Regions from separate parts of the Streptomyces sp. NPDC059668 genome, predicted to be linked through region 2. Evidence: riboswitches for the same ligand, from Rfam matches in the RefSeq annotation. Region 2 holds a riboswitch; the other holds the start of a gene.
What was found. A riboswitch is a leader RNA that binds a small molecule or an ion and turns the genes downstream of it on or off. The one in region 2 is predicted to bind cobalamin.
Positions count from the first base shown of each region.

Region 1: it holds a riboswitch for cobalamin, as region 2 does, so the genes downstream of both, ACFV2J_RS05410 (CbtB-domain containing protein) here and ACFV2J_RS00065 (CbtB-domain containing protein) in region 2, are expected to answer to the same signal.

Region 1 is NZ_JBHWEL010000004.1:150,283-154,856, reverse strand. It holds partial or broken gene ACFV2J_RS05420 (aromatic acid exporter family protein) at 1-753, opposite strand, end outside; gene ACFV2J_RS05415 (CbtA family protein) at 1,604-2,362, opposite strand; gene ACFV2J_RS05410 (CbtB-domain containing protein) at 2,382-2,597, opposite strand; cobalamin riboswitch at 2,635-2,776, opposite strand; gene ACFV2J_RS05405 (enoyl-CoA hydratase/isomerase family protein) at 3,198-4,286, opposite strand; partial or broken gene ACFV2J_RS05400 (acyl-CoA dehydrogenase family protein) at 4,283-4,489, opposite strand; gene ACFV2J_RS05395 (TetR/AcrR family transcriptional regulator) at 4,558-4,574, shown strand, end outside.
Region 2 is NZ_JBHWEL010000001.1:8,031-12,604, forward strand. It holds gene ACFV2J_RS00050 (nuclear transport factor 2 family protein) at 1-234, shown strand, start outside; gene ACFV2J_RS00055 (four-helix bundle copper-binding protein) at 292-708, shown strand; gene ACFV2J_RS00060 (histidine phosphatase family protein) at 697-1,296, opposite strand; cobalamin riboswitch at 1,439-1,581, shown strand; gene ACFV2J_RS00065 (CbtB-domain containing protein) at 1,618-1,839, shown strand; gene ACFV2J_RS00070 (acyl-CoA dehydrogenase family protein) at 1,965-3,155, shown strand; gene ACFV2J_RS00075 (tetratricopeptide repeat protein) at 3,748-4,574, shown strand, end outside.

The DNA.
Region 1 (4,574 bases), on a different contig from region 2:
GGGGGGGGCCGCACCCGGGGTGGCCCCCCCCCCCCCCGGCGCCGCCGCCCCCCCCCCCCCCGCGCGGCCCCCCCCCCGCTTCTCCAGGGTGCGTGCCCGGTGCAACCACGCGTGCGCCTTGACGGTGAGGTTCCGGTCGGCCAGACCGTCACCCATGTCCCGCAGCAACCCTCCGATGGCGTGGGCCACATCGCGCACGGCCGCTTCGGACTCGTCCACGTACAAAGGGGGCAGGACGAGCGCGTTCACGGCGATACCCGCCACCGCTCCGGTCAGCGTCTGCAGCGCGGGGAACAGGAGGTTTCCCACCGGCGCGGTCGCCGTGGCGGCCAGGGCGATGACCGCGGTCGAGGCGATCTGGAGCCGGTCGTCGGTCGTGCGACGGGGCCCTCCCAGCACCGCGACGACCGCGATGACCGCGACGCTGCCGGCGGTCACCCCGAAGAGCCAGGCGGTCGCGAGAGCGAGGACCAGGCCGCCCAGCTTCGCGACGACGTTCTGCGCCGCCTTGGTCACGGACTGGTACACAGTCGACGCGTTGACCATGAGCAGTGCCGTGGCGACCGCCAGATACGGGCTGCCGCCGGGGGACCACGGAGCCGCGACACCCCAGGCGAGCAGTGCCGCGATCAGGGTCTTCACACCGTGCACCACATGGCCCGGCCGCCGGTCGCGGATCCGATGGGCCAGGTGACGCATCGCCCCGACCACCGTCGCCAGGACACGCTCGGGCAAAATGGTTGAATGCTGCACATCGCCAATATCGCACTTTGCTCCCCCGTGGACCCCGTGATGTCCCCCACAGCCGTCCGTCCGTGCCGACGACGAGGGGCGTCGGCACCTCCGAAGACCTGATCCGGGCGATCCACTCTTCGGTGCACGACGGGCACGGGGTGGACGCTATGATCCGTGATCACGCGACCACGATCCGCTTCGGACGTCGGCAGGGCGTGGGCCTCGGCCTGCGCGTTCCGCACCTCGTCGCCACGTGACCCTGGGGGAGACCATGCGGCAGGCGCCCGGTACGGCCTGGCGGACGCGGCGACCGTCGGGACCGACCGCGTACGGATCCGGCCGTGGCCACGACACGGGGACGCCGACCGGGAGACGGCACTGCGGCTGCTCGACCGACTCGCGCGGTGCCGGGCCCCGTACCCGTGGGAATCCGACGACGGGGTACGGTCCCCCGCGAACGCGACGCCCCGGCGCCGGAGTTGCCGCCGTTCTTCGCTCCGGACGCCTGCTCCCGCCCTGTCGTGCGGCGCGCCCAGGCGGCCCGACGGGACGGCCCGAGGCGAGGTTTCACGGGTGCGACCGGGGTTGAGGACGACAGGGCACGGGCCCTCACCACGGGGTGACGTCGTGGTCCTCCGGTCACCCGGGCCCTACGCCCGCGTCCCTCCCTGTGGCCGTCGTCGCCCTTGCGTGATCGGGGAGTCTCGCGAGCCGTCCCCCCGTTCGCAGATCGTGGGTTCCGGGAGAACGCGAAAGGGCCCCCGGACGGTTCCGGTGGCCCTCCGCGTGTGATCGCCCGCTGATGTCCCAGCGGTCTTCGGTACGTCTTCTCGTACGTCTCCTCGTACGTCGTCCCAGGGTGAACGTGTCAGTTCGGTACGGGAGTTGCTCCCGCGGCCACGGCCGCCGCCGGTCGCGGGGCCAGCAGACGCTGTGCCAACTCCCCGAAGACCAGACCGAAGCCGGTCCACAGGGTGAGCTGGATGGCGAGGGCCGAGGTACGGAACCGCCACAGCAGGGTGGCCGGGAAGTCCTTCGGCACCTCGTTGATGACCGGAAGGAACTCGTAGGCGATTCCGATCACGAGGACGAAGAAGACGACCGCGGCGACGGTCGCGTACCAGGTACCCCAACGAGGTGCGAGCCGCTTGCCGAGGATCACCGCGGCGATCGCGAGCAGCACGCTGAGCACCATCATCAGGAAGTACAGCGTCGTGCGCTTGCCGATGGTGTCGGGGTCGCCGACGGACGGCGGGTTGGCCGGGTACTTCAGGAACGGCACGACGTACACCGCGAGCAGGGCGCAGCCGGACAGCAGCAACGCGGTCGCGCGCGGGCTGAAGCGGCCGACGCGGCCGAGCGCGAAGCAGTACGCGAGGGCGGCGATGCCGCCGAAGGCGACGCCGTAGATCAGTACGCCGGTGGCGAGGCCGCCGGTGGACTGAAGGCTACGGCTGACGATCTCGACCTCGTGCCCGTGTGCCGGGGCGTGGGCCTCTTCGAACCCGATGGCGTCGTCGACGCTGGGCTCGCCCAGGAAGTAGGCGACGACGAGGGCCAGCACACCGGCGGCGAGGCCGGCGAGCATGCCCCGCACGAGAAGGTTTCGGACGGTTGCGGAGTTCATGGGTGCGCGGTGTCCCTCGTCAGTGGCAGGGGAAGCCGAGGAGGTGGCGGGCATCGTGCACCCACTCGTGGACGTCCTCGCCGGAGACGACGGCGGTGGCACCCTGCTCGGCGCCGACGAAGTACAGCAGGACCAGCATCAGGATGCCGAAGAAGACCGCCCAGGGGACGATCGTGCCGATCGGCAGCTTGGCGGGGATCGGGGTGGCTGTCGGCGGAGCGACGGTCTGCGCCATGGCAGGACCTCCTCGGGAGTTCGCGTCCCATCTCGGTGGTGCACAGGACGACAGCTGCGGGTCTGACTTGAGAGACCCCCTGAGGAGGGGGTCTCGTTCACAGTGGCGCGACCGTGCCGGATTTCCACCGGCTTCCGCCATGCCGTCGTCGATATCGCACTGACCGTACCGCGTGTCGGGTTCATGGCCAAGACCGTCCCAACCGCCGTGATCTTCGTCTCGCCGGTGGGAGCAGACGGCCGTGACCTGTGGGTCAGCGGCGGGTGAAGCACGCCGACCGCCTTCCCGGCGAAGGTGTTCGCCCCCCTCCTTCTGGCCGGCGGCCGCGAACACCGCGTGAATGTAACGCCGTTCGCACGTCGTGGCCGCTCGCGTCGTACAACTCGCCCGGCTCGCGGCGAGTTCGGCCATTCACTCGTGAACTCTCCGTCCCCTTGCCTCGTCACCCGCCGGAAGCGGGTCCGTGATCCTGAGCGGCGCCCCGCACCCGGGCCGCGGTCGCGGTTCGCCGGGCTCCCCGTACGGGGCCCGGTACCGGGCAGTCCGCTGTGAGCGCCCCGGCACCGGCGAACGCTACGGTTCCGCCCTCCGGTGCCCCTCCTACGCGATGTCGGCGGCCGCGAGGCCGAGTTCACGCTCGCCGAGCGGGGTGAAGAAGCGCGCGACGTCCGCGTCCGTGACCTCGGCGAGTGTCGACGGCGACCAGCGCGGGTCCCGGTCCTTGTCGACGACCTGGGCGCGGATGCCCTCCACGAGGTCCGGTCGGGTGAGCGCCGCGCAGGAGACGCGGTACTCCCGGTCGAGCGCTTCCTCCAGGGTGGTGGTCAGGCGGGCTGCGCGCATCGCGGCGAGGGTGACCTTGAGGGCGGTGGGTGACTTGGTGAGCAGGGTCTCCGCGGCCTGCTTGGCCGCGCTGTCCCCGTGATCCAGCAGCCGGTCGACGATCTCCTCGACGGTGTCCGCGGAGTAACAGGCGTCGATCCAGCGCCGTGCTTCCGCGAGGTCCCCGGGCGGCGCGTCCCTGGCGTGACGGCCCAGGACCTCTCGTACCGGCGCGTGGGCGAGGTCCTGGACCAGCCGCGGCAGGGATGCGGACGGCACGTAGTGGTCGGACAGCCCGCACAGCAGGGCGTCGCCCGCGCCCACCGGAACTCCGGTGAGCGCCAGGTGCGTGCCGAGTTCGCCGGGTGCGAGGGAGAGGAGATAGGTACCGCCGACGTCCGGGACGAAGCCGATGCCCGTCTCGGGCATGGCGATCCGCGAACGTTCGGTGGCGATCCGTACGCTGCCGTGCGCGGAGACTCCGACGCCGCCGCCCATCACGATGCCGTCCATCACGGCGACATAGGGCTTCGGGTAGCGCGCGATACGGGCGTTGAGCCGGTACTCGTCGCGCCAGAAGGCCGCCGACGCCGTGCCGTCCCCGTTCCGGGCGTCGTCGTGGATGGCACGGATGTCGCCGCCCGCGCACAGGCCCCGCTCCCCCGCGCCGGTCACGACGACGGTCTTCACCGCCGGGTCGTGTTCCCAGGCCGTGAGCGCGGAGCCGATACGGCGGACCATGGCGTGGGTGAGGGCGTTGAGCGCCCGGGGCCGGTCGAGGGTGAGGTACGCGGCGTGCCCCTCGGTGCGCAGGAGGACGAAGTCGTCGGTGCCGGTGGCCGCCCCGGCGTCGTGGGGGCCGGTCATCCGGACGCCCCCGTCAGGCCGCGGGCCACGATAACGCGCATGATCTCGTTGGTTCCTTCCAGGATCCGGTGGACACGGAGCTCTCGGACGATCTTCTCGATGCCATGGTCCCTCAGGTGGCCGTGGCTCCGTGCGGCGGCGGTGCCCGGTCCGTCACGAAGCAGCCGGTCGGTCACGGAGCAGCCGGTCGCGGGCGCAGGCCTCGCCGGACGTTCGATACGTTCTATATCAATGCTATGGAAAGTTGTAATAACAGTGATAAATTGGACAGATGCAAGAACGGGCTGT
Region 2 (4,574 bases):
TACGTACGGGAGATCGCGGGCGCGGACGGCCGCGACCACGCGCTGGTCTTCACGGCGAAGGTGGGCGACAAGGAGATCAACGGCTGCGACTTCCTGCACTTCGACGAGGACGGCAGGATCGACGACCTGATGGTCATGGTCCGCCCGCTCTCGGCTGCCCACGCGCTCTCCGAGGCGATGGGCGCGCAGTTCGAGCAGATCTCACGCGAGGCGGCGGAGGCGGCGGGCCGGTGACCCCGGGCCCGGCCGTCCGCGGGGTTTGACGCGCCCTCCGGGGGCTACCCGCGCCGGGTGACCACGACGAGGGCGAAGACGAAGGCGGGGCGGGCGACCGCACCGGCACCCGAGCAGGAACCGATCCGCTTCCTGGAGGACCGGTTCGACTGCGCGCAGGCCTGCGCCGAGTGCGCCCGCGCCTGTGCGCTGCGGGCGAGCTGCATCGATCCCGACGGGCCCGGGGTGCGGCAACTCGCCCGGCGCATGGGCCTGATGTGCGCCGAGGTGTGCGACGCGACCTGCCTGGTCCTGGACGGGCAGCACCACCGGGGCGAGGCCGGCATCCGTGTCCAGGTCGAGTGGTGCCGGTCCGTCTGCCGTGAGTGCGCGGACGTCTTCGACCGGTGTCCCGGTGCGCAGGCGAGTGCGCGGGCCTGCCGCGCGTGCGCCCAGGCCTGCACCGACTTCCTCGCGACGCTGCTACCCGCCTGAACCGCCCGCTTCCGCCGACGGGGCGAGCGGCCGTCCGACCCGTACGTTCCAGCGCCCCGAGCGGCCGCTGAACTCGGTGGCGGTCAGGGGCGGTACGTCGATCCGCCAGAACGACGACTCCGGCGCGCCCAACACCCGTACCACCAGGGCCCGTACGACCTCCGGCTCCACCACCGCGACGGTCCGGCCGGTCAACTCCGCGGCCTTGTCGAGGAAGCCCGCCACCCGGTCGCAGAACGCCCGCACCGACTCCCCGCCGTGCGGTGCCGCGCCGGGATCGGCCAGCCACTCGGCCACCGCCGCCGGTTCCTTAGAGCTCACCTCCTCCAGCGTCGCGCCGCGCCACCGGCCCACGTCGAGACCGGCCAGCGCGGGTACGTCCAGCACCGTGTCCAGGCCCAGCGCGTCGGCGGTCTCGCGGCACCGCACGCTGGGGGAGACCCACTGCCGCTCCGCCCCGGGGACCGCGCCCGCGGCGGCTCGTGCGAGCCGCAGGCCCGCGGCATCCACCCGGCCCCCTTCGTCGAAGCGGGCCTCCCGCAGCGCCGCGCCGATCGCGGCTGAGATCAAGATCACTCGGCTCGTCATACGTTCACTCTCGTGCGCTGTCGTGGTCGCCCGTGCCCAAGGCCCCTGCCGGAACAGGGAATCCGCGGCACTCCACCCGCCCCGCGGCGCAACCGCGGCCCTGTCAGGCGCCCTTGGCCGGGCGCCGGCCTCGCGGTACGGTCAGGATGATATTGACGACGGTTCGGCGGAAGTCCGGTGGGAGTCCGGCACGGTCGCGCCACTGTATGCCCAGCGCACGCCACCCCTCCCGGGGCGGCGGAGGTCGAGCAAGTCAGACCCGCGGCCGTCGTCCTGTGCATCACCGAGACGGGACGCGAGTTCCCCAGGAGGTACTGCCCCATGGCGCAGTCCGTCGCCCAGCCGACCGCCACCCCCACCGCCGTTCCCGCCAAGCTGCCGATCGGTGCGATCGCCCCCTGGGCGGCCTTCTTCGGCATCCTGATGCTGGTCCTGCTCTACTTCGTCGGCGCCGAACAGGGCGCCACCTCCGTCGTGTCCGGTGAGAACGTCCACGAGTGGGTGCACGACGCCCGCCACCTCCTCGGATTCCCCTGCCACTGACGGCTCGGACGGAAGGGGGCGCCCGCCGGGGCGCCCCCTTCCGCATGTCACCGCCATTCCCTATTTCTGGAACACGTTCTACGGTGTGCGCCGTCAGGTCCCGCCTTGGGGAGCCAGGAGGCGCCGTGCATCTCGAATACACGCCGGAGCAGCAGCGGTTGCGGACCGAACTGCGTGAGTACTTCGCCGAGCTGGTGCCCGACAACGCCTATGCCCGGTACGGCGATCCGGCGGCGCAGAAGCGGTTCTACCGTGACACGATCCGCCGCCTCGGCACGGACGGCCGGCTCGGGGCGGGCTGGCCCGAGGAGTACGGCGGCAGCGGGCTCACGCCCATGGAACAGTTCATCTTCTTCGACGAGGCCGCCCAGGCGGGTGTACCGCTGCCGCTGATGGCGCTGAACACCGTCGGCCCGACGATCATGCAGTTCGGCACGGAGGAACAGAAGGGGTACTTCCTGCCCAGGATCCTCTCCGGAGAGATCGACTTCGCGATCGGCTACAGCGAGCCCGACGCGGGCACCGATCTGGCGGCGCTGAAGACCCGGGCGGTACGCGAGGGCGACGAGACCACCGGCCACTACACGGTCAACGGGCAGAAGATCTGGACGACGAACGGCGACACCGCCGACTGGGTGTGGCTCGCCGTCCGCACCGACCCGGACGCCCCGCCCCACAAGGGCATCACCATGCTCCTCGTACCGACGTCGGACCCCGGTTACTCCTGCACCCTCATCAACACCCTCGCCTCGCACGACACCACCGCCAGCTACTACGAGAACATCCGCGTCCCCGCCTCCCGCCGGGTCGGTGAGGAGAACAAGGGCTGGCGGCTGATCACCAACCAGCTCAACCACGAGCGCGTCACCCTCGCCGCCCACGGCACGATGGCGATCCGCGCCCTGCACGACGTCCAGCACTGGGCGATGGAGACCAAGCTCGCCGACGGCCGCAGGGTGGTCGACCTCCCCTGGGTGCGCCGCAGGCTCGCGCAGACCCACACCAGGCTCGACGCCATGAAGCTCCTGAACTGGCGGATGGTGAACGCCGTCCAGGAAGGCACCCTCACCCCGCAGGACGCCTCCGCGGTCAAGGTGTACGGCTCGGAGGCGCGCCGGGACGCGTACGCCTGGCTCATGGAGATCGTCGCCGCACCGGGTGCCCTGAAGGAGGGCTCGGCGGGCGCGGTCCTGCACGGCGAACTGGAGCGCGGCTACCGGTCGGCGGTGATCTTCACCTTCGGGGGCGGGAACAACGAGATCCAGCGCGAGATCATCTCGTGGATCGGACTGGGGATGCCGCGGGTGCGGCGCTGACCTGCCGACGTGGAAGCCCGGCCCCGTACAGCGACCACCAGCGGGACGGGAGCGGAACGGGAGCGGAACGGGAGCGGAACGGGAGCGGGTCGGCCGGCTGAACGCGCCGAGCCGAACCAAGCCGCGCCGACCCGAGCCAAGCCGCGCCGAGCCAAGCCGAGACGTGTCGTGTCGTGTCGCGCCGCGCCGCGCCGGACAGGGCTTCCCGGCTGCCGGCTGCCGGTCCGTCGTCGATCCGCGGCCGGGCGGGCCGCTCCCGTCAGGACGCTCCGGTGCACGTCACCGGCGTGCGCCGGGCCCGGCCGGCGCGTGGTGCGGTCGGTGTACGCCGCTCTGCCGCCGTACGTCCACGAGAGGTACGGCGGACCGGCCCCGTCGCGCCTCGTGGTGACCCGGCGGCCGTGCGCCGGGGACACCGTCCCGCGCTGTGTTCCCGTACGTCCTCGCCGGTCACTCCTGTCCGCACACGTTCCGCGCGCTCGGGCACGGGCCCGTCCCGGCCCCGCCCGGCGTCGTACAAAGTCGGCAGATGACTCGCCATACTGGACGAGCCAGGGTGGGGGGCGAGCAGCGACGGGGGCGATCGCACGAGATGGCGGAGACCAGGCTGGTCCAGAGCCGGTACCGACTGCTCGATCTGATCGGGCGGGGAGGCATGGGCGAGGTGTGGCGGGCCCGCGACGAGTCGTTGGGGCGGCAGGTCGCCGTGAAGTGCCTCAAGCCCCTCGGCCCGCACCACGACCCGTCCTTCTCCGGCGTCCTGCGGGAGAGGTTCCGGCGCGAGGCCCGGGTGGCCGCCGCGCTTCAGCACCGCGGGGTGACCGTGGTGCACGACTTCGGCGAGTCCGACGGCGTGCTGTACCTGGTCATGGAACTTCTGGAGGGGTACAACCTCGGTCAGCTGCTGGAGGACAACAAGCAGCATCCGCTGCCGGTCGCCGATGTCGTCGACATCGCCGACCAGGTGTCGGCCGCACTCGCGTACACCCATCAGCAGGGCATCGTGCACCGGGACCTGAAACCTGCGAACATCATGCGGCTCGCCGACGGCACCGTGAAGATCTGCGACTTCGGCATCGCCAGGCTCGGCCACGACATCGGCTTCACGGCCCGGCTGACCGGGACCGGTATCGCGATGGGCACCCCGCACTACATGTCGCCGGAGCAGATCAGCGGTGCCGAGGTCGACCGGCGCAGCGATCTCTACTCCTTCGGATGTGTGCTCTACGAGATCGCCACCGGGGCACCGCCGTTCGACCTCGACGACGCGTGGGCGGTCCTCATCAGCCACCGCGACACCTCTCCCGAGCCTCCCCGCAGACACCGGGCAGAGCTGCCCGAGTACGTCGAGCGGATCATCCTGGACCTGCTGGCCAAGGAACCGGAGCGGCGGCCGCAGGACGCCCGTGAGCTCGGCCG